4 regions of the Bradyrhizobium sp. SBR1B genome follow, and region 4 is predicted to be linked to each of the others. Evidence: riboswitches for the same ligand, from Rfam matches in the RefSeq annotation. Region 4 holds a riboswitch; each other region holds the start of a gene.
The links. Region 4 has a riboswitch for cobalamin ahead of GGD61_RS12060 (TonB-dependent receptor domain-containing protein). Riboswitches for the same ligand answer to the same signal wherever they lie in the genome.
Positions count from the first base shown of each region.

Region 1: another riboswitch for cobalamin. It lies ahead of GGD61_RS17775 (DUF1636 domain-containing protein); the one in region 4 lies ahead of GGD61_RS12060 (TonB-dependent receptor domain-containing protein).
Region 2: another riboswitch for cobalamin. It lies ahead of GGD61_RS17710 (energy-coupling factor ABC transporter permease); the one in region 4 lies ahead of GGD61_RS12060 (TonB-dependent receptor domain-containing protein).
Region 3: another riboswitch for cobalamin. It lies ahead of GGD61_RS17690 (TonB-dependent siderophore receptor); the one in region 4 lies ahead of GGD61_RS12060 (TonB-dependent receptor domain-containing protein).

Region 1 is NZ_JACIHC010000006.1:97,687-102,753, reverse strand. Features, by position in the region: gene cbiB (adenosylcobinamide-phosphate synthase CbiB) at 1-446, shown strand, start outside; gene cobD (threonine-phosphate decarboxylase CobD) at 458-1,423, shown strand; gene GGD61_RS17785 (cobyric acid synthase) at 1,412-2,860, opposite strand; gene cobO (cob(I)yrinic acid a,c-diamide adenosyltransferase) at 2,866-3,501, opposite strand; cobalamin riboswitch at 3,543-3,764, shown strand; gene GGD61_RS17775 (DUF1636 domain-containing protein) at 3,859-4,233, shown strand; gene cobW (cobalamin biosynthesis protein CobW) at 4,230-5,067, shown strand, end outside.
Region 2 is NZ_JACIHC010000006.1:84,328-89,394, forward strand. Features, by position in the region: gene cobF (precorrin-6A synthase (deacetylating)) at 1-551, opposite strand, end outside; gene GGD61_RS17710 (energy-coupling factor ABC transporter permease) at 598-1,275, opposite strand; cobalamin riboswitch at 1,312-1,531, opposite strand; gene cobA (uroporphyrinogen-III C-methyltransferase) at 1,577-2,308, opposite strand; gene GGD61_RS17720 (cobyrinate a,c-diamide synthase) at 2,305-3,615, opposite strand; gene cobM (precorrin-4 C(11)-methyltransferase) at 3,615-4,397, opposite strand; gene GGD61_RS17730 (cobalamin biosynthesis protein) at 4,394-4,762, opposite strand; gene cbiE (precorrin-6y C5,15-methyltransferase (decarboxylating) subunit CbiE) at 4,759-5,067, opposite strand, start outside.
Region 3 is NZ_JACIHC010000006.1:79,097-84,163, forward strand. Features, by position in the region: gene GGD61_RS17685 (PepSY domain-containing protein) at 1-652, opposite strand, end outside; gene GGD61_RS17690 (TonB-dependent siderophore receptor) at 665-3,013, opposite strand; cobalamin riboswitch at 3,130-3,332, opposite strand; gene GGD61_RS17695 (histidine phosphatase family protein) at 3,405-3,977, shown strand; gene cobT (nicotinate-nucleotide--dimethylbenzimidazole phosphoribosyltransferase) at 3,970-5,022, opposite strand; gene cobF (precorrin-6A synthase (deacetylating)) at 5,033-5,067, opposite strand, start outside.
Region 4 is NZ_JACIHC010000004.1:70,020-75,086, reverse strand. Features, by position in the region: gene GGD61_RS12065 (hypothetical protein) at 613-1,194, opposite strand; gene GGD61_RS12060 (TonB-dependent receptor domain-containing protein) at 1,248-3,485, opposite strand; cobalamin riboswitch at 3,599-3,814, opposite strand; gene GGD61_RS12055 (hypothetical protein) at 3,858-4,109, opposite strand; gene GGD61_RS12050 (hypothetical protein) at 4,221-4,430, opposite strand; gene GGD61_RS12045 (hypothetical protein) at 4,569-4,745, opposite strand; gene GGD61_RS12040 (adenylate/guanylate cyclase domain-containing protein) at 4,870-5,067, opposite strand, start outside.

The sequences.
Region 1 (5,067 bases), on a different contig from region 4:
GCGCGCTGTTCGGCCTGCCGGGTATCCTCGGCTACAAGGCGATCAACACGTTGGACTCCATGATCGGCCATCGTAGCGAGCGGCATGAGGCCTTCGGTTGGGCCGCGGCGCGCATCGACGATGTCGCCAATTTCATTCCGGCGCGGCTGACCGGCTTTCTGTTCGTGCTGCTGGCCCCGCACCGATCGCAGGCGCTGGCGTGCATGACGCGGGACGCGCGCCGTCACCGCTCGCCCAATGCCGGCTGGCCGGAAGCGGCGATGGCGGGTGCGCTCGGTGTGCGGCTCAGCGGCCCTCGCATCTATCACGGCAGCTCGACGAATGAGCCCTGGCTCAATGAAGGTGCGCGCGATCCGCTGGCAGCTGACATCGGCGAGGGACTGACGGTCTATCGCCGCGCCATGGTGCTGCTCGCTGGCACCCTTGCGATCCTGGCCTTCGCGTGAAAGAACGGGGCATGCGCGAGCACGGTGGAAATCTGGATCTGGCACAGCAGCATTTTGGCGGGCGCGCGGAAGACTGGATTGACCTGTCGACAGGGATCAACCGGCTGCCTTACCCCGTGGCCGAGATCGATCCGCGCTATTGGAACGCACTGCCTTCGCGATCCGACCTCAACGCCCTGCATCAGGCGGCGCAGCAGGCCTATCGCACCAGCGCACCGATCGTTGCGATGGGCGGCGTGCAGGCTGCCATTCAATTGCTGCCGCAACTGGTGCCGACCGGCCGCGCGCGCATTCTCGCGCCGACCTATAACGAGTACGCAGGGGTTCTGTCGGCCGCAGGCTGGGATGTCCAGGAGGCCAGCGAGCTCGACGCGCTGGCAGGCGCGGATCTCGCCATCGTCGTCAATCCCAACAATCCCGGCGGTCAGCATCATGCACCGAAGGATCTGCTCGCACTGCTGCCGCGCGTCGGCCGCCTCGTCATCGACGAGAGCTTTGTCGACGCCGTTCCGCTGCTGTCACTTGCATCGGAAGCCGGTCGGCCGGGACTGCTGATCCTGCGCTCGTTCGGAAAGTTCTATGGTCTTGCCGGCCTGCGGCTCGGCTTCGCGATCGGCAATGCCGCCGACATAGGCAAGCTTGCGTTGATGTCGGGTCCATGGCCGGTTTCGGGAGCGGCGATCGCGATCGGCTGTCGCGCGTTGCGTGACGACGCCTGGGCCGAGGCCACGTCAGCGCGACTCGCCCGGGACTGTGTTCGCCTCGATGCCATCGCGCACGCGCAAGGCTGGATGCTGCTTGGGGGGACGCCGCTGTTCCGTCTCTACGAGACGCCCGGCGCGCTCGCCGCGCAAGAGAGATTGGCACGAAGCCATATCTGGTCGCGCGTCTTTGCACAAAGGCCGACATGGCTGCGCCTCGGGCTTCCGGGCAGCGAAGCCGAATGGACGCGGCTTGCCGAGGTGCTAGCGCGCTAGCGCGAGCAGTCCTTCCACGTCGAGATGCTTTTCGATGTGATCGGCCAGCGCATCGAGCGCGCTTTCGACCCTGGCTTGATAGGGCTCGCCACCTGCGGGAATGTCGAGCCTGGCCAGATAGGCCTTGCGGAAATCATCCGACGTGAACAGGCCGTGCAGATAGCTGCCCTGCACGCGGCCATCGCGCGAGATCGCGCCTTCCGGCTCGCCGTTCAGCTTCGCAAACGGGCGCGCGCGGTCCGGCCCGTCAGTGCGGCCGATGTGGATTTCGTACGCCTCGATTGGCTGGTCTGTGTCGGCATGCACGGCCGCGACACGCGTCAGCGTCTTCTGCGGACTCATCACCGTGTCCACGTCCAGCAGCCCGAGGCCCGGCGTGTCGCCTGCGGTGCCTTCGATGCCGTCAGGATCGGCGACGTTGCGCCCAAGCATCTGATAGCCGCCGCAGAGACCGAGCACATGGCCGCCCCTGCGGTGATGCGCGAGCAGATCGATGTCCCAGCCTTGCGCGCGCAGGAAGGCGAGATCGCCGCGGGTGGATTTCGAGCCGGGGATGATGACGAGACGCACGTCCCCCGGGATCGCTTCGCCCGGGCGTACCATCACGAGATCGACGCCCGGCTCGAGCTTGAGCGGATCGAGATCGTCGAAATTGGCGATCCGCGACAGCGCCAGGCAGGCGATCTTGCACTGGCCCGGCTTGCGCGCGTCGCTGAGGCCGAGCGCGTCCTCGGCCGGCAGCTCGCCGGCGCGCGCGAACCAGGGCAGCACGCCGAAGCCGAGCCAGGCCGTTCTTTGTTCGATCAGCCTGTAGCCGTCGTCGAACAGCGAGGGATCGCCGCGGAACTTGTTGATGACAAAACCCTGGATCATCGCGGCATCGTCGGGGTCGATCACGGTCTTGATGCCGACCAGCTGGGCGATGACGCCGCCGCGGTCGATGTCGCCGACCAGCACGACCGGCACGTCCGCCTTGCGCGCAAAGCCCATATTGGCGATGTCGGCCTTGCGCAGGTTCACTTCGGCCGGGCTACCGGCACCTTCCACCAGCACCAGATCGGCCCGCCCCTTCAGCCGCTCAAAGCTCTCCAGCACCGCGCCCATCAGCGATGGCTTCATCGCGGCATAGTCGCGGGCACGCGCGGTCGCGATGCGCTTTCCTTGGACGATCACCTGCGCGCCGATGTCGGTCTCGGGCTTGAGCAGCACGGGGTTCATGTCGGTGTGCGGTTCGACGCGAGCGGCCAGCGCCTGCAGCGCCTGGGCGCGGCCGATCTCGCCGCCATCGACGGTGACGGCGGCGTTGTTCGACATGTTCTGCGGCTTGAACGGGATCACGCGCAGGCCGCGCCGCGTGAGGGCGCGCGCGAGACCGGCGACGATGAGCGACTTGCCCACGTCCGAGCCGGCCCCCTGGATCATCAGCGCGCGTGCCATCGAACTCAGAACTCGACGCCGGCCTGTGCCTTGATGCCGGAGCGGAAGGGATGTTTCACCAGCGTCATCTCGGTGACGAGATCGGCGATCTCGATCAACTCCTCCTTGGCGTTGCGGCCGGTGAGGACGACATGCGTCATCGGCGGCTTCGAGGTGGTCAGAAACTCGACGACCTCGGCGATGTCGAGATAGTCGTAGCGCAGCGCGATGTTGATCTCGTCGAGCACGACCATACGCAGGCTCTCATCGAGGATCAGCTCCTTGGCCTTCTCCCAGCCGGCGCGCGCGGCGGCGATGTCGCGGGCGCGGTCCTGCGTCTCCCACGTAAAACCTTCGCCCATGGCGTGGAACTGGCAGAGGTCGCCGAAATGGCCGGTGAGCAGGCGCCGCTCGCCGGTATCCCAGGCGCCCTTGATGAATTGCACGACTGCGCAGGGAAGGCCGTGCGCGACGCAGCGGACGATCATGCCGAAGGCCGACGAGGACTTGCCCTTGCCGGCCCCGGTGTGGACGATGATGAGGCCCTTTTCGCCGCTCTTGGTCGCCATGATCTTGTCGCGGGCGGCCTTCTTCTTCGCCATTTTCGTGGCGTGGCGGGCGTCGGTTTCTTCGGCCGTTTTTGTATCCGGTTCAGGCGTCATCGGGTCCCGGTCCTTCGGCTTGACAAGTGGCGGCCACCGGCAAATGGTGGCCCGGCGTTGGTTCCTGTCCTATGACAGGCGAAGAGGGAATGCGATAGGGTCCGAATCGGCAAGATTTGGGTCCAAAATGCAGCCGCCCCCGCGACCGTGACCGGAGAGATGTCCGAAGCCACTGATTCCCTCAGGGAATCGGGAAGGCGGGGATCGAAGGGGAAAACCCTGCTCCGCAAGCCGGGAGACCTGCCAGCGCGGACGAGTTTTGGACCGGCGGACGGGGTGTTCCGCGACGGGGAAAACGGGCCTCCAATAGAGCGGTCCGTGTGCCTCATCGCCTCCCGCTGTTATCTGGAAGAGGCGATGACCGTCACACTTCACGTCTGCATCACCTGCCGTGCCGGCGAGACGCCTGGCGAAGGCGAGGCGACGCCCGGCAAGCGCCTGCATGGGGCGATCCTCGACGCGGGCGTGCCCGAGGGTGTCAATGTGGTTCCCGTCGAATGCCTGTCGGCATGCAACCAGGGTTGCTCGGTCGCGCTGAGCGCGCCCGGCCGGTGGTCTTACGTCTATGGCCGCCTCTCGGATGCAAATGCGCAGGATGTGGTCGCGGGCGCCGCGGCCTATGCGGCCGCGCCTGACGGCCTCGTGCCCTGGCGCAGCCGGCCGGAAATATTCCGCAAGCAGTCGCTTGCCCGCATTCCCCCCATTGCCGTCGTGCCGGAGGCCGCCGAATGAACTCGCTCGCAAAAGTCCCTGTGACGGTGGTCACCGGTTTTCTCGGCTCGGGCAAGACGACGCTGATCCAGCATCTGCTCAGCAATGCCGGCGGCAAGAAGCTCGCGGTGCTCGTCAACGAGTTCGGCAGTGAGGGCGTCGACGGCGAGATATTGAAATCCTGCGCCGACGCCAATTGCCCGGAGGAGAACATCGTCGAGCTCGCCAATGGCTGCATCTGCTGCACCGTTGCCGACGATTTCATTCCGACCATGGAAAAACTACTGGCGCGGCCCGTGCGGCCCGATCACATCCTGATCGAGACCTCGGGCCTGGCGCTGCCCAAGCCGCTGCTGAAGGCATTCGACTGGCCGGAGATCCGTTCGCGCATCACCGTCGACGGCGTGATCGCGCTCGCGGATGCCGAGGCTGTCGCCGCTGGCCGCTTTGCGCCGGATCCTGACGCCGTCGAAGCGCAGCGCGCGGCGGACGAGAGCCTGGATCACGAGACGCCGCTGTCGGAAGTGTTCGAGGATCAGATCGCCTGCGCCGACATCGTGCTGCTGACCAAGGCCGACCTCGTTGGCGCGGCGGGACTTGAAGCGGCCAAGGCTGCCATCACCGCCGAGATGCCGCGCCGCGTGCCGATGCTCCCCGTGACCGACGGTGCGATCGATGCGCGCGTCATCCTCGGTCTTGGCGCTGCCGCCGAGAACGATCTCGCCGCGCGTCCCTCGCATCATGACGGCGAGGAAGAGCACGAGCACGATGATTTCGCCTCGGTCGTGGTCGACCTTCCTGAAGTCGCCGACGTCGATGCGCTGGTCGCATCCGTCCAGAAGCTGGCGCGCGAGC
Region 2 (5,067 bases), on a different contig from region 4:
AGCATTACAACAACGGTATCCACCCCTGCCGGCCAGCCGCCTTCGCGCAAACGCCGCCCCGTCGTGACCAGAAAGGGCTCGCCGATGTCGTTGAGCGGCAGCGCATGCGCCGCGCACAGCGCCTGGATCGAGGTGATGCCGGGCACGACCTCGATGTCAGGCAGGGGATTGAGCCGCCGCGCAATCCGCAGCGAGGAGTCATAGAGGGAAGGGTCGCCCCAGATCAGCAGCGCAACCTTGCCCTCGCCTTCGAGATGGTTCGCAATCGCTTTCGACCAAGTCGCGGCAACCGCATCGTGCCAATCGTCCACGCCCTTGCGGTATTCCGCCTCACCTGCGTCGCGCACGGGAAGGTCGAATTCAGCGATGGCTGTGTTATCGCCGGTGAGTACATTCGCGCAGATCGTCCGCCTGAGATCGGCGAGATCGGACTTCGCGGCACCCTTACGCGGAATCAGGACGAGGTCGGCGGCGTTGATCGCTTGAACAGCGGCGCGCGTCAGCTGGTCGGGATCGCCGCAACCGATGCCTATCAGGGAGAGCGTGAGCATCGCGAACGCGACGGGCGGCCCTGCTGGCCGCCCGTTCGCTTATCTCTCAGGCCGCGTTATGCAGGCGCGGGGTGACGAGACCGGGCGCGGTGACGCCGCGCAGCGACTTCGCCAGTGCCAGCACCGCGAGATCGGCCAGCGGCTCGATTACGATGACGAGCGCATAGGACGCCGCGAACGTCGCGATGTTGGCGAGGTTGCTCATCGCAAAGCCCGAGCCATAGAGCGCCCAGAACGCCACCCAGGCGATCACGCCGGCCTGGTAGGTCGTCGAGAGCGCCAACGCCTGCCGATACTTCAAATCGACATAGGCGGTGTTGCGCGAGATGATCCGTGTGGCGATCGCCTGGATCGCGAACAGCGGCACCAGCAGCGTCGTGACGTTCATGCCGTATTGCGGGATGTCGACCGGCTCGAAGAATACGCCCTGGAGCAGCAGGCCGAATGCGAGGCCGAAGGCCGCGGGCGCTGCGCCGAACAGCAGGAACAGTGTCGAGCCGAGAATGAAGTGCACCTCGGAGACGCCGACCGGGAAGTGCGGCAGGATCTCGAAGAAGATGAACACAAGGACTGTGGTGGCGAGCGTCCGCGCTGCGAACGACGTGATGCCCTGCTCACGCACGGTCTCCACCGCAAGCTTCAGCGCAACGCCGCCTGCGGCGATGCCGGTTGCGTAACTCAACACGAGCTTGGCGCCCGTCACGACCCCGGGTTCGATATGCATGGCTCAATTCCTTCCTGCCGTCACACCCGACGGCCTTGGCCTCAAAACGTGCAGGGCCGGTCTCCTGGCTCGCGGTTCCCCGGGATTTCCGGCCTTCCCGGACCTTGCGGCCCAGTGGCTGATCGGAGTCCCTCACCGCTTACAGTCGCGGGGGCGGCTGGGGTTTTGGGCGCCGCAACTGGGTCCGCCCACCCCCATTCCCGATTATGCTCCGGCGCTTTGCGCCGCGTCGAGCACCATGCTTCTCTTGTGTGCCCCTTTCGCTGAGCCTGCGTCAAGGGGCGAACGGCGGCCAAGGCCGTCATGACGGATAATCCCCCGCCAGCGCCCCAAACAGGATCACGGCGGCCGTCGACGCGGCGCCGCCGCGCGCAAGCTGCTCGGCAAGCTCGGCGATGGTGGTGCGGACCAGCCGTTCGTCCGGGCGGCCGAGGGATTCGGCGAACAGCGCGGGAGTATCTGCAGCGAGGCCGTGCGCGATCAACTTTGCGACAAGCGCGGGGAAGGTGCGCCGACCCATATAGACCACGGTCGTCGCCTCAGGATCGGCCAGGGCCGCCCAATTCAGATTCGGCGGCAACTCGCCGGTGACATCAGCGCCGGTGACGAATTGCACCCGGCGCGAGGTGTGGCGCCGGGTCAGGGGGATGCCGGCTTGCGCTGCGGCAACGCAGGCCGATGTGACGCCGGGAACGATCTCGTAGCCGATGCCGGCCTCACGCAGCGTCTCCAGCTCCTCCTCGAGCCGGCCGAAAATGCCGGCATCGCCCGACTTGAGCCGAACCACGCGCGCACCTGTTGCGGCGTAGTCGACCAGCAGGCGGTTGACGTGGTGCTGCTTGGTCGAGGGACGCCCTGCCCGTTTCCCCACCGCGACGAGATTGGCGCCGGGCCGGGCGAGATCAAGGATCGCGCCGGAGGCGAGATCGTCATAGAGCACGACGTCGGCCTCGCGCAGCCGCGCGGCGCCCTTGAGCGTGAGAAGCTCGGGGTCGCCGGGGCCGGCGGAGATGAAGGAGACGAATCCGCTCACCGGTCCTCCGCGATCAGATGAAAGAACGTGCCGGTGGCGTGGCCGCGCTGCGAACCGGTCTCGGCAATGACCGCGCCGGTTGCATCGTGCACGACTGCCAACGGCGTATCAGGCTGGGCAAGAATGGTCGAATAGTGGAACTCATGGCCGCGCAGGCGCGCACTGGGGCGATGTCCCGGCATCGGCGCGGCCAGCGTCGCGAGACGATAACCGAGATGCATGCGACGTTTGGCAAAGCTGGTCTCGAGGCCAAGCAGGCCTGTCATCTCATGGCGAACACCGTCCGCATCGGTCAAAGCGGTTCCCAGCACCATATAGCCTCCGCATTCGCCGTGCACCGGTCGCGTTTCGGCGAAGGCGCGCAGGCCGCTGCGAAAACGCGCATTGGCCGCGATCCTGCCGGCATGCAGCTCGGGATAACCGCCGGGCAGCCAGCACACATCGGCGCTCGCGTCGGGCGCTTCATCGGAGAGCGGCGAGAATGTCGAGATCTCCGCGCCCGCCCCGCGCCAGGCTTCCAGCATGTGCGGATAGACGAAAGAGAACGCCGCATCGCGCGCGAGCGCGATGCGCCGGCCCGGCGGCGTCACGTTCAGCCCATTCGCGGCGGGTTGTGGTGTCCAGGACGCAGCCGATCGCAGCACCGCATCGAGATCGACATGCTCGGCAACGAAGCGCGCGGCCTCGTCGATCAGCTTGCCGATCTCGGCCTGCTCCTCGGCCTGCACCAGGCCGAGATGCCGCTTCGGCAGGCTGATCTCGGCATGGCGCGGCAGCGCGCCGAACACGGCAATGCCGGCGTCGTTGAGCGCACGCCGCACGAGGTCTTCGTGGCGCGGGCTGGCAACGCGGTTGAGCACGACGCCGGCGAGCCGTACGCCGGGGCGATAATCACGAAGACCCGCGGCGATCGCCGCCGCGGTCTGCGCTTGTCCGGAAGGATCGATCACCAGCACCACCGGCCAGCCCAGCATCTCCGCAATGTCGGCGGTGGCACCGGTGCCGGAAACACCGGGCGCGGCGACGCCGTCGAACAGGCCCATCGATCCCTCGGCAAGCACGACATCGGCGTCCGCGCCGCGGCCGACGAGATGCGAGATCGCCCCGCGATCCATCGCCCAGCTATCGACGTTGACGGAAGCGCGCCCCGTGGCGGCGGCGTGGAAGGCGGGATCGATGTAATCGGGACCGCTCTTGAAGCACTGCACGTTCAAGCCGCGATGGCGCCAGGCGCGCGCGAGCGCCAGCGTCAGCGTGGTCTTGCCGACGCCGGAGGCCGGTGCGGAGATGACGAGGCCTGCCGCCATCACGAGCCTTCCGGAAAACGCGGCTCGGCGCCGACCGGCCGATAGCGGCGATCGTAATCAGCGGCGTAAAGGCGGCTCTCGTCGAAATCCGCAGCGCCGAGCGTCTTGCCGACCAGAATGATCGCGGTGCGCTCCATCTCGGTGCCGACGGCAGCATCGAGCGTAGCCAGCGTGGCGCTTATGATGCGCTGATCCGGCCAGCTCGCGCGCCAGACGATCGCGACCGGACAGTCCGCGCCGTAATGCGGCGCGAGCTCGGCGACGACCTTGTCGAGCAGATGGATCGACAGATGAATCGCGAGCACTGCACCGGTCGCGGCGAAGGCTGCCAACTTCTCGCCCTCAGGCATCGCGCTGGCACGGCCCGGCGTGCGCGTCAGCACCACGGTCTGAGCCAGGCCGGGCAAAGTCAGCTCGGCCTCGAGCGCTGCCGCAGCGGCGGAGAAGGACGGCACACCAGGCGTCACGGTGAACGGAACGCCAAGTGCGCGCAGGCGGCGGAGCTGCTCGCCCATCGCCGACCAGATCGAGAGATCGCCGGAATGCAGGCGGGCGACGTCCTTGCCCGCCGCATGCGCGGCGGCGATCTCGGCAATGATCTCGTCGAGCGACAGCGCCGCGGTATTGACGATGCGCGCGCCGGGCGGACAATGCGCCAGCACGCCCTCGGGGACCAGCGAGCCGGCATAGAGGCAGACCGGACAGGCCGCGATCAGGTCGCGGCCGCGCAACGTCAGCAGATCGGGAGCGCCCGGCCCCGCGCCGATAAAATGCACCGTCATGCGCCGTCTCCTTCCGCGATCGCGGCCGTCGCCGTGCGATCCTGCGAGACAACGCGTGTCGAGATCAGCCGAGCGCGAGGCCCGGCCGCAGCGAGCGCCGCGGCTTCGGCGATCGATCCAGTGCCGAACTTCTCCATCACGAGATTGGACTGGGTCGGCGTGGCGATACCGGCCAACATTTCGGCCGGTACAGCCTTGATCGGCACACCGCACTCACGCGCGAGCTGCTGCAGCGGCTCCGCGTCGGCCTTGTCGCTGACGGTTGCCATCGCAGTGAGGCCTTCGGGATCACCCGCCGCCAGCAGTGCTTCGCGCAGCGAAGCGAGACTGACATCTCTTCTGAAGCCAAACCCGGCCACCTTCATCGGACCGTACTCCACTGCACCACCGGCCGTGCCGCCTCCCAGGAGCGGTAGCGGCCGAGCGGCGCGGCATGCGCGATCTCCACCCGCATCAGCTCGCCGCCGTGGCGCTGGTGCAGATCGCCGAGCAACGCTTCCGTCTCCAATGTGACTGAATGTGCAACCAGCCGCGTGCCCGGCGCAATTCGCGACCAGATCTCATCGAACATCGCGCTATCGAGGCCGCCGCCGATGAAGACCGCATCCGGTGCTTCCAGGGCAGCAACAGCCTCGGGCGCCCTCCCTTTGACGACGGTGATCCGGTGCGA
Region 3 (5,067 bases), on a different contig from region 4:
GCAATGACAGCGTCCAGACGACGCGATCCCACAGGAGCCGGTTGCTTCTCAGGACCGTCGGATAAATCCAGTGCAGGACACTACCGGCCCAATTCCAGCCCCGCTCGCGCCGCGTCGTATCCAGGACGATCTCGCCGGTGGGCGAGGAGACATAGACTTCCGTCCCGGCAGCATCGCCGAAGGCCACGCGAAACAGCGGCCGATGGCGATCGAAGCCGTTCGGCACGCTCCACTGATCATAGTCCGGACGGGCAACGACCGCGGCCTGCACGGCATCGAGCCCGCGATTGCGCGCGTGCTCCCGCGCAATCGCAAGGACGGTATCGGCAATTGCGACCGACGCATCCGCTCCGTCGGAGGCGCGGACCGCGCGCACGCGCGATGATCCCGACACGATGTAGACCGCTGCATCGCTCCGCTGGATCAGCCGGACGCGCACGGCGTCCGCGACCCCGCTCACAGCGACCGCCGCCGCAACCGGGATCCTCGCCGCTTCGCGATCCACCGGCGCCAGGCCGGCAAACCGTTCCGCTTCCGTCAGCGACGGAAACGGCACGAAGTGCATCACGATCCCCGTCGCGAACCACATCGCGAACAGCAGGCAGAACGCGATCCCGAGCCAGCGATGCGCAAGGACGATCGCGCCCATCATGCGTTCATGATCCTACCATTTGAACGCGGCCGAGAGCTCGTAGGTCCTAGGCGCGCCGAGCAGGATCTGGTCGGGATAGAACGGATCGCCCCAGATCGCATAGCGCTTATCGGTGATGTTGCGGACGCGGAAGGTCAGGCGGGCCTGATCGACCGCGTTGAACACCGTCTTGGGAATGTCGACGAAGGCATAGACGTCGGCGACGGTATAGGCCTTCATCGTCACGACATTGGCATCGGTGTTGTAGCGGTCGCCGACATGGCGGCCGACGATGCCGAGCTCTACCGGCCAGGGCGTGAAGAAGCGCCAGGACGCGCCAGCATTCGCCACAATGCGCGGCACGTTCGGCGGCGTATTGCCGGAGAACGAGCCGCCGGCGAAATTGTAGTCGGCATAGCGGGCATCGACATAGGCGATGTTGCCCCACAGACGCAGCGGATCGATCGGACGAACCGAAGCGGCAAGCTCGACGCCCTTGGATTCCTGGCGCCCGGCGATGTTGAGCGCCATGCCGCCGGCCGCGGCATAGACGTTCTTGCGCACGATGTCATAGGCCGAGAACGACCACTCCGCCCGGTTGTCCCAGAACAGGTGCTTGACGCCGGTCTCATAGGTACGCGCGGTCGTCAGGTCGAGCGGCTGGGTCGGCAACAGCAGGAAGCTGGTGTTCGCGGAGACGTCGGCGCCGGTGGCGTACTGACTGAAGAAGATCAGGCCGGGCACGGCCTCCCAAGTGTAACCGATGCGGCCCGTCACCGGCGCCCAGTCTTTCGTGAACGGAAAGCCGGCTCTCACAAGCCCGGCGGAATCGGTCGAATTGCGGTCGAGCCCGATATGCTCGACGCGCAGGCCGCCGATCAGCGCGAAGGTCCGCGTCAGCTTCAGCCGGTCCTCGAACGACAGCGCCTCGTTGTTGATGCGCGCGGTCTGCTGCTGCGTCGTGAGCGAGCCGTAAAAGCCGCGGTTGGGATCGACCAGCGAGACATAATCGTTCGGGAAATTTGCCGCGCCCGGCCTGACGAAGTCGAGATAGCTCGATGACAACGTCGTGACCAGCCGATTGTCGAAACCCGCGATATCAGCGTCCCAGATCAAATCGGTGATGTTGCCGACGAGGCGCTGGCTGTGCGCGACATAGAAGCGCTCGCGATACACCTGGTTGTTGGTGGAATCGAACGCCTCGATCTCGTTGTTGAACCAGGTGCGCTCGGCGCCGTAGCCATAGGCTTGACTCTTCAGCGTCAGGTCCGGCGCCAGCTTCAGCTCGAAGCCGCCGCGCAGCCACACCTCCTGCGCGACATTGCGATTGTCGAGGACGTTGTAGTTGGTATTGAAGGTGCGGTCGTCGATCGTGACCGCGCCAAGATCAGTCCTATTGAAGTAATTACCGGAGACGATCCTCGTCGTCGCGTGCGAGCCGCTGAAGGCGATCGGCACCAGCGGCGCGCCCCAATAGGCTTTCGAACGGTCCTCGCGATACTCGATCGCGCCCCAGATCTTGAGACTGTCGGAGATGCGGTAATTGAGCTGGCCGGACACATCGAGCATCTTGGTATTGGTGTCGTCGGCAAAGCCGTTGAGCGCGGAACGGCTGATGTCGAAGCGATAGTCGAGGCCTTGGACGTTGGTGCTGCCGCCCGAGCCGTAATGCGCGCGGAACGAATTCAGCGAATCCCAGGAGAAATCAGCTTCGTTCCGGATCGGTCCCGTGTGCGGCTGCTTGGTCACAAAATTGATCGCGCCGCCGGCGGCGCCTTCACCCGAGATCAGCGATGCCGGGCCCTTCAGGAATTCCACGGCCTCCAGATTGGCGGTGTCCATGATCCGCGAGGTCATGTTCTGCGGGCCGATCTTGATGCCGTTGTAGAGCGTGTTGATCTGGCTGTTGGTGAAGCCACGCATCGAGAAGGCGGAAGGTTCGGCCGGGTTATCGCCGGCGGTGACGCCGACCGCGCCCTGGGCCACGTCGGACACCGTGCGATAGCCCTGCTCGCGCATGGTCTCGGCGGAGATCACCTCGACGGTCGCGGGCGTCTGTCGCACCGTCAGGCCGAGCCGCGAAGCGCTTTCGGCGACGGCATTGCTGTTGAGCGGCGTCGGGGGTGCCGTAGCCGGCACGACGGGCTTCGGCATCGCTGCCGCGGCCGCCGGCCTGCGCGCTGCTTGCCGGTGCGCGCTCTGCGCCTCCCGGGCGGCAGGCTTGGCCTGCTTGCGGGATTGGGCCGGCGATACTTCGACGGGCGGCAGGGGTTCCCGGGCCTGCTGCGCCAGCGCAGCGGGCAGATCGAGTGCGGCAAGGGATGTGAGCGCAGCGGATGCGAGCAGGAATTGTCGCGGTCGTACGATACGGATGGAAGACACGGTTTTCGGACCTCGGTATGACGTCAGTGGCACGTCACAGCGAACGAGGTCTCACCTTTTGGCTCTTCAGCCGTCCGATGAAGCCGAATGTCTGTACTCCCCGACCGACATCTTCGCGTGTGACCACGGCTGACGGCAGGTCTCCTGGCTCGCGGGTCATCACCACTTCGTCGCCTTCCCGGGACCGAGGACCCAGTGGCTTCTGACGAAGGATTATCCGCTCACAGTTGCGGGGGCAGCCACGGCGTTGGGGACAATGTCCCCGCACCGTATTCCCTTTTCATCCCCTCTCGGGGAAACCGTCGCGAGCATCTAGGATTACCATCACAACAGAGTCAATGTGCCAGTTGCGGCGTTATGGCCACAACGACCAACTTCCTTGGAGATGAGCATGGAAGGCGAGACCTTCCTCTGGTTGATACGGCACGCGCCCGTCGCGGGCGTCACAGGCACCATCCATGCCGCCGACGCGCCGGCCGATCTCAGCGATCGCGTGCAACTGGACGCTGTGCGACGGCGCCTGCCACCGGATGCCGCCGGCTATGCCAGCCCGTCGCGGCGCACGATCGAGACGGCACGCGCGCTGGGGCTCGAACCGAAGCTGGTCAGTGAATTCCGCGAGCAGGATTTTGGTGACTGGACCGGCCACCGCCATGACCAACTCGAGGCGACCCGCGGTGAGGCCTATGCGCAGTTCTGGAGCGATCCGGCTGGCGGACGGCCGCCCGGCGGCGAAAGCTTTGCGGATCAGGTCGCGCGTGTCCGGCTGGGCCTGTCGCGGATCGCAGCCGGATCGGCCACGCTCGTAGTGCATTCCGGCACCATCCGCGCCGCGCTCTGCATCGCGCTGGATCTGACGCCGCAGGCCGCCTTGCGCTTCGTGGTCGATCCGCTGTCGCTGACCCGGATCGATCGCCTCGCGAGCGGCTGGCGCGTCGTCTCCGTCAATCAGCCGATCAGTTAGGTCTGTCAGGCACATTGGCCTGCGCAAACGTCGCCATGCCGTTGTGAAGGCTACAAGCGAGCCGCACCAGCGGCAGCGCGATGGCGGCGCCCGATCCCTCGCCGAGCCTGAGATCGAGGCTGATCAACGGCTGCACGTTCAGCGCGCGCAACACCAGCCGATGCCCCTGCTCCGCCGATTGATGCGACGGCAGCAGGAACGGCTGGCACGACGGATTGAGTCGCACTGCTGCGAGCGCTGCCACCGATACGATGAAGCCATCGATCAATACGGGAATACGGCGCTGCGCCGCCGCAATGATCGCACCTGAGATCGCCGCGATCTCGAGGCCGCCGACGGCACACAGGATTTTTTCGGGCGAGGCGCCGCCAACGCCGTGACGCGCGATCGCCGCGTCGATCACGCGGGCCTTATGTGCGCGGCCGGCCGCATCGACGCCGGTGCCGCTGCCCGCGATCTCTTCGGCGCTGATGCCGAGCAGGCCTGCAGCAATCGCCGCCGACGTCGTCGTGTTGCCGATCCCCATCTCGCCGAAGATCAAGAGATCGGGCTGATTGGCTTGCGCGCGCGCAACCGCGCGCTGGCCGACCTCGAAGGCATACGCCAGCTCGGCGGGTGCGAGCGCGGCTTCGACGCTGAAATCGCGCGTGCCATGGCGCGGCTTGTCGGAGATGACACCCGCCATCGCCTCTGTTGCTAGCGTGCCGGCATCGACGACGTCCAGGCTCGAGCCAAGCTCGCGCGCCAGCACCGAGATCGCGGCGCCGCCGGAGGCAAAATTCGCCATCATCGCGATGGTCACGGCTTGCGGATAGGCCGAGACGCCCTGCGCGACGATGCCGTGGTCGCCGGCGAAGACAATGATCGGCACCCGTGCGGCACGCGGCTGTTCGGTCGCCTGCAGGTCCGCAAGCTCGATTGCGAGCTGCTCCAGCCGGCCGAGTGCACCGGTCGGCTTTGTCAGTTGCGCCTGCCGTGCGATCGCGGCCTCGCGATGCACGGCGGAGACATCGGGGCAATTTCGGGTGACCCATTCGGGGAGCATGCTGCCTCGCTTACGGCCTGCGCTTGAGAATGTAGCTGTCCATGA
Region 4 (5,067 bases):
TGGTGCCGATCACTCGGCCTTCCCTGCGCAGTGGCTGGACGGCTTATGCCGTGATCTCCCGGGAGCCGACCATTCCTTCTGGCCTCCCTCGCCCCGCGAATTTGGATGATGCAGTCTGCCCGGTTGGGCTCGCTCGCATCTCCGCGAAAGGCTTGACCGTAGCAACGACGGCCAGGACCACACGGTTTTGCCGTACGCGCGTTCGCTGGTCACCACATTATCTCCCGGCCTTGTCGACGTTGCCGAAAGAATGGGGCGAGACGAACTGAACAGCGCCGCTCATCCGCACGAAGCCTCGGGCTCACAGGGACTACCCGCCCTGCCCGCGCCTCTCGTGCCGACGCTGCCGCGTCCACCGCAAGCCCGGCTCGCGACAGTGACGACCACATAGTCGCCCCTCTTGGGTGAGCCGGGATGGACGACACATACGCCGAAACCGAATTTCGGTAAAGTGGAATATTTTTAGCGACGTGGATTGACAGAGGGCGACACAGGCTCTCGGCGCCGTAGCCCGGATGGAGCGCCAGCGTAATCCGGGACGGTGCTAGATGCCGGGGCGAGCGGCCCCGGATTGCGCTTTGCTCCATCCGGGCTACGGCCACGATCGGCCGCTCAGGCCGACATCGCTCGCTTGCGTCCGGCCGGATCGACCAGGCGCACGATCTCACAGATGGCGACGAGGCCGGCGAGCCAGACGGCGCTGGTCAGTCCAATGCGCGTCACGATCGCGGCGGTGAAGGCGCCCTCGCCGCCGAGGAACGGCGTCGCGGCGAGCAGTGCGAGCTCGTAGATCCCGTAGGCGGCGACGAGCGTGATCGCCAGCATCAGTGGCGTGCGGCGCTGCGGCAGCAGGCCGAGCACCGTCGACGAGGCCGCGGTCGCCAGAAGCGCAGCCGCGCCGATCAGGAAGCCCCAGGCAATCGTGTTGGCGTCAACGGGATAATGCAGCACGCCGAAACCGATGGTCTGGTTGACGAGCCAGGCGCCGGTGACGACGAGCAGCGCCTGACGCTGCGGCAGCATCGCCGCGGCAATGACGGCGAAGGCCGCGAACGGCGTGGCGCAGGCGAACGCAAAACTTGCGAGCACGCATGACGCCGTCAGCAGCGCAAAGCAGAACATCGGCGCGAGGCGCGGCGCGACCGGGTGAAGCCGGAAGCGATCGCCACCAGACGGCAGGATGCTGAGAGCCATGGTTGAATCTCCTTCTTTCGAATTCTAGTCCATTTAGGGGCGCGTGACGAAAATCAGAACGTTGCGCCGGCCTTGAGCAGATAGGTGCGGCCGGGCAGCGGATAGGCGCTGAAGCGGCCGTCCGTGAAGGTGCTCGCGATGGCGTAGTCGTAGTAGAGCGCGTTCAGCACATTGTTGATGCTGACGGACCAGAAGTAGCGCTCAACCTGGCCGCTGAGCTTGAGATCGATCGTGCCGTTGGCGGGAATCGGCTTCTGGGTGCCCGCCTGGTCGTTGTCCATGCGTCGCTCGCTCCAGAAGCGCGCGGTGGCATCGAGCACCACGTAATTCTGCCAGATGTTCCAGGTGACGCCCGCACTCGCCGTGTAGCGCGACACCAGCGGCACGTCGTTGCCGGCCCAGATGCCTTCGCGGAAGACCGCGCGGGTGTAGGCCACGCCGGAGCGCAGCAGCAGGGCATCGTTGACGCGATAGGACAGGCTGGTCTCCGAGCCGTAGCGGCGGGTCGGATCGAGATTGGTGTTGTAGAACAGGACCGGATTGAAATGGACCTCGTTGGTGAGATCCATCAGATAGAGACTACTCTGCAGCTGCAATCCGCCTCCCTTGATGCGAAAACCGCCCTCGATATCCCAAGAGGTCTGGGTCTTGAGCTCGAACGTTTGCGGGATCGCAGCGAAGGTCAAGGGATCGAAGGAAGGCCCCGAGGACAGGCGCTCGTCGACATCAGGCGTGCGGAAAGCGCGCGCAACGCGGCCGAACAGCGAGACCTGGTCGTTGAGGCGATGCTCGGCGCCGAGATGCAGCGCATATTGGGTCTCGTTGCTCGTCAGCGGCAGCGCGCCGATGTCGGCGTTGAAGGGAGCTGCCGGGTCGAAATTGTCGCGTGCCGCAAGTCTGACGTTCTGCACCCGCGCGCCGTAGGAGATGTCGGTCGTGGGCGCGATTCCCAATGTGTGCTGGAAATAGCCCGCAACCGACTGCTGCCTGAGGTCGTAATTGTGCCATGGGGAGAGCCCCTGCCCGGCGCCGCGATTCTGCTCAAAGCTCGCATCGTAATAGTCGATGCCGGTCAGGAGCTGCGACGGCATGCCGAGCAGCAGGCTCTTCACGCTGAGCCGCGGCGTGATCGACCAATTCGTCAGATGGGAACCGACATAGGTCGACGTGAAGAACGCCGGAACCGGCGTCGGGGTGGAAAAGAACGCACTCTGCTGCTTCTTGTCGCGCACGCCGCCGTCGACGATGAGATCGACGCCGTTGACCAGGGTCTTGGTGAAGCCCGCAGTCGCGCCAAAACCCTCCTGGTTGGCGTAGTTGAACGGCGTGCTGGTCCCTCGCCGGTTGGCCCTGAGCTCGTCGAGGCCGATGGAGGGATCGACGGTGCGGCCGCCCGGCAGCCGCAGCTCCTGATTGTCGCCGGTGACGGTGAGAAAAGCACTCAGGCTCGGCGTCGTGTAATTGAGATTGCCGACGCCGTTCTGCTGCGAATAGCGATTGTTGTCGCGGTAGCCATCGGTCCTGACCGTATTGCCGTAGAACGAGGTCGACCACGGGCCGGAATTGAGCGAGGTCGAGACATTGCCGAGCCTGGTGTTGAACGAGCCGAAACCGGCCTCGATGCGCGCGGTCACGGGCGGTCCGCCAACGCCATTTCTTGTAACGATGTTGATCACACCGCCGACCGCGTTGTCGCCGTAGAGCACCGCGCCGGAATTTCCCCGCGTGACCTCGATGCGTTCGATCGAATTGAGCGGGATGGTGGAGAGGTCCACCTGCGCCATGTCGACGTCGTTCAACCGTCGTCCGTTGACCAGCACCAGCGTGTTGGCGGTGGCAAAGGCGCCGAAGCCACGCAGGTCCACGCTGGTCTTGGCGCCGATCTGGCCGCCATAGAGCGTCGTGATCTGGGCCCCCGGCGTCTGCGTCGCGATGATCTCGGCAAGCGTCTGCGATGGCGAATGCGCGATATCCGCGGCCGTGATGACGGTCGTGGCGGCCCCGACGATGGCGCCGTTGCCGACGGCAGCCTTACCGCCGGAGCCAGATGAGCCGGCTCCATTGCCTGCCGGCGCGACATTCGTCCTCGCCCGCTGCCGCGTCGCCTCGCCGTCACCGATCGCCCTCGCCCGCGTGCGGTTGTGATCGTCGGGCTGCGTCACTTCGATCGGCGGCAATTGCTCGGCAAGCGCGTGCTGGGCGAAGGCGGAGGACAGATCGAGCGAATGGAAGGAAACGGATACGAGCAGGCCGACGGCAAGGCGCCTGGCGGCAGAGACGAGACGGGACACAATTGTAACCTCGGTATGACGTCAGTGGCACGTCACAGCGAACGAGGTTTCACGGCAGAGCGATGGATTGCTCCGGTGAAGCTAATGTCTGTACTCCCCGACCGACATCTTCGCGTGTGACCACGGCTGACGGCAGGTCTCCTGGCTCGCGGGTCGTGACCTCGCGTCGCCTTCCCAGGACCGAGTTTCCCAGTGGCATGAGACGAAAGATTCACCGCTTACAGTTGCGGGGGCAGCCGTGGCGTTGAGACAGATCCCTGCGTTGGGACAATCCCGCACCACATTCCCTTTTGATCTCCCTGAGGAGAACCGTCGCCGATCATTTACGAGCCGTTGGCCCCGGGAGTCAATCGACCGATGGGTGCCGGGCGCTCAGGTCCGCCCTCGCACACGTTGCGCCTGGGCCCAGGCGACAGCGACGTCGCGCGGCGGAACATCGACGCGCTTGATCGGGGTCAATTCGCCGGAGGCCGAGACGATCGCGGTCTCCTCGCGACGACAGCGCGTGCAGACAAAGCGGACCTCGTGCGGGGACGCCGACCAGCTCGACCGCTTCACATTGGCCGCCATCGGCCAGGCATCACAATGCGAGCACGACACCAGAAATCGACCGGGATCGAGCATACCCATTTCCATCGGACTCCGCGTCCTGCCCACCTGCTTCAATGATTAACCCAAGTGAATCGTTCCGGTGCCCCAGCACCGCCGCTGGGTGCGCCGGAGAAAGCGGTAGCCTCAGCGCGCGCCCTTGAGGGTGCAGGAGGTGGTGCAGGTGACCGTGGTGCCGCGATCGCACGATTTGCACGCACTGACGCACTGGTTCATGTCGCGGGGATTGTAGCTGTAGTTCCGCATCGGGCAGGTCGGCGTCGAGCCGGTGATATCCTGCTCCTGGTCGCAGGCCGCCGTCATGAGCGCGACTATGATCACGGCAACGAGGCGCATGTGATTGCCCTGTCAAGCATGGCAAATGACACTCGCGGGGTGCGCTGCAATGCAGCGAACCCCGGCCTTTCCATCACGAGCGATCGCTCGCGACGTCAAGGATGCGCGCCAAACCTTAAGAACGGATTGCAGCCGGCGTCACGCCGCAGCCTTGGTCGCGATCGCCTGCCGCATGTCCACCGCCAGCTGACGGTACTGTTCCGAGAGTTTCAGATAGAACTCGCGCTTGGTGCTGTCGGTGGCGAGCTTGGCGATCAGCTCGCATTCGGCGGTGAGCGTCTCGAACCGTTCCAGCCTGTCCTGAAGTTCCGTCATCGGCGTGTCCCCGTCAAACGCCTCAAGGACATCCAACCTAAGCCCGGGAAATAGGTCACGGCGAACATCGTTATCGAGTAGAAACGTTTTTTCCGGACAGGGCGGGCCGGCCCAACAAAAACGGCTATTTCTGCTCCAGCCGCCAGGCGCCGTCCCACCCCTCTTCCGGCGGCTTGGCCTCGAATTGCGCGATGCGGCCGAGCATCGTGCGCGAGGGGCCGTCGCCGGGGACGGCTTCGAGCGCGGCGTTGAAGGCGGCGCGCGCCTCGTCGAAGCGGCGGGCCCGATAGGCGGCGAGCGCTTCGGCATAATGCGTGCGCAG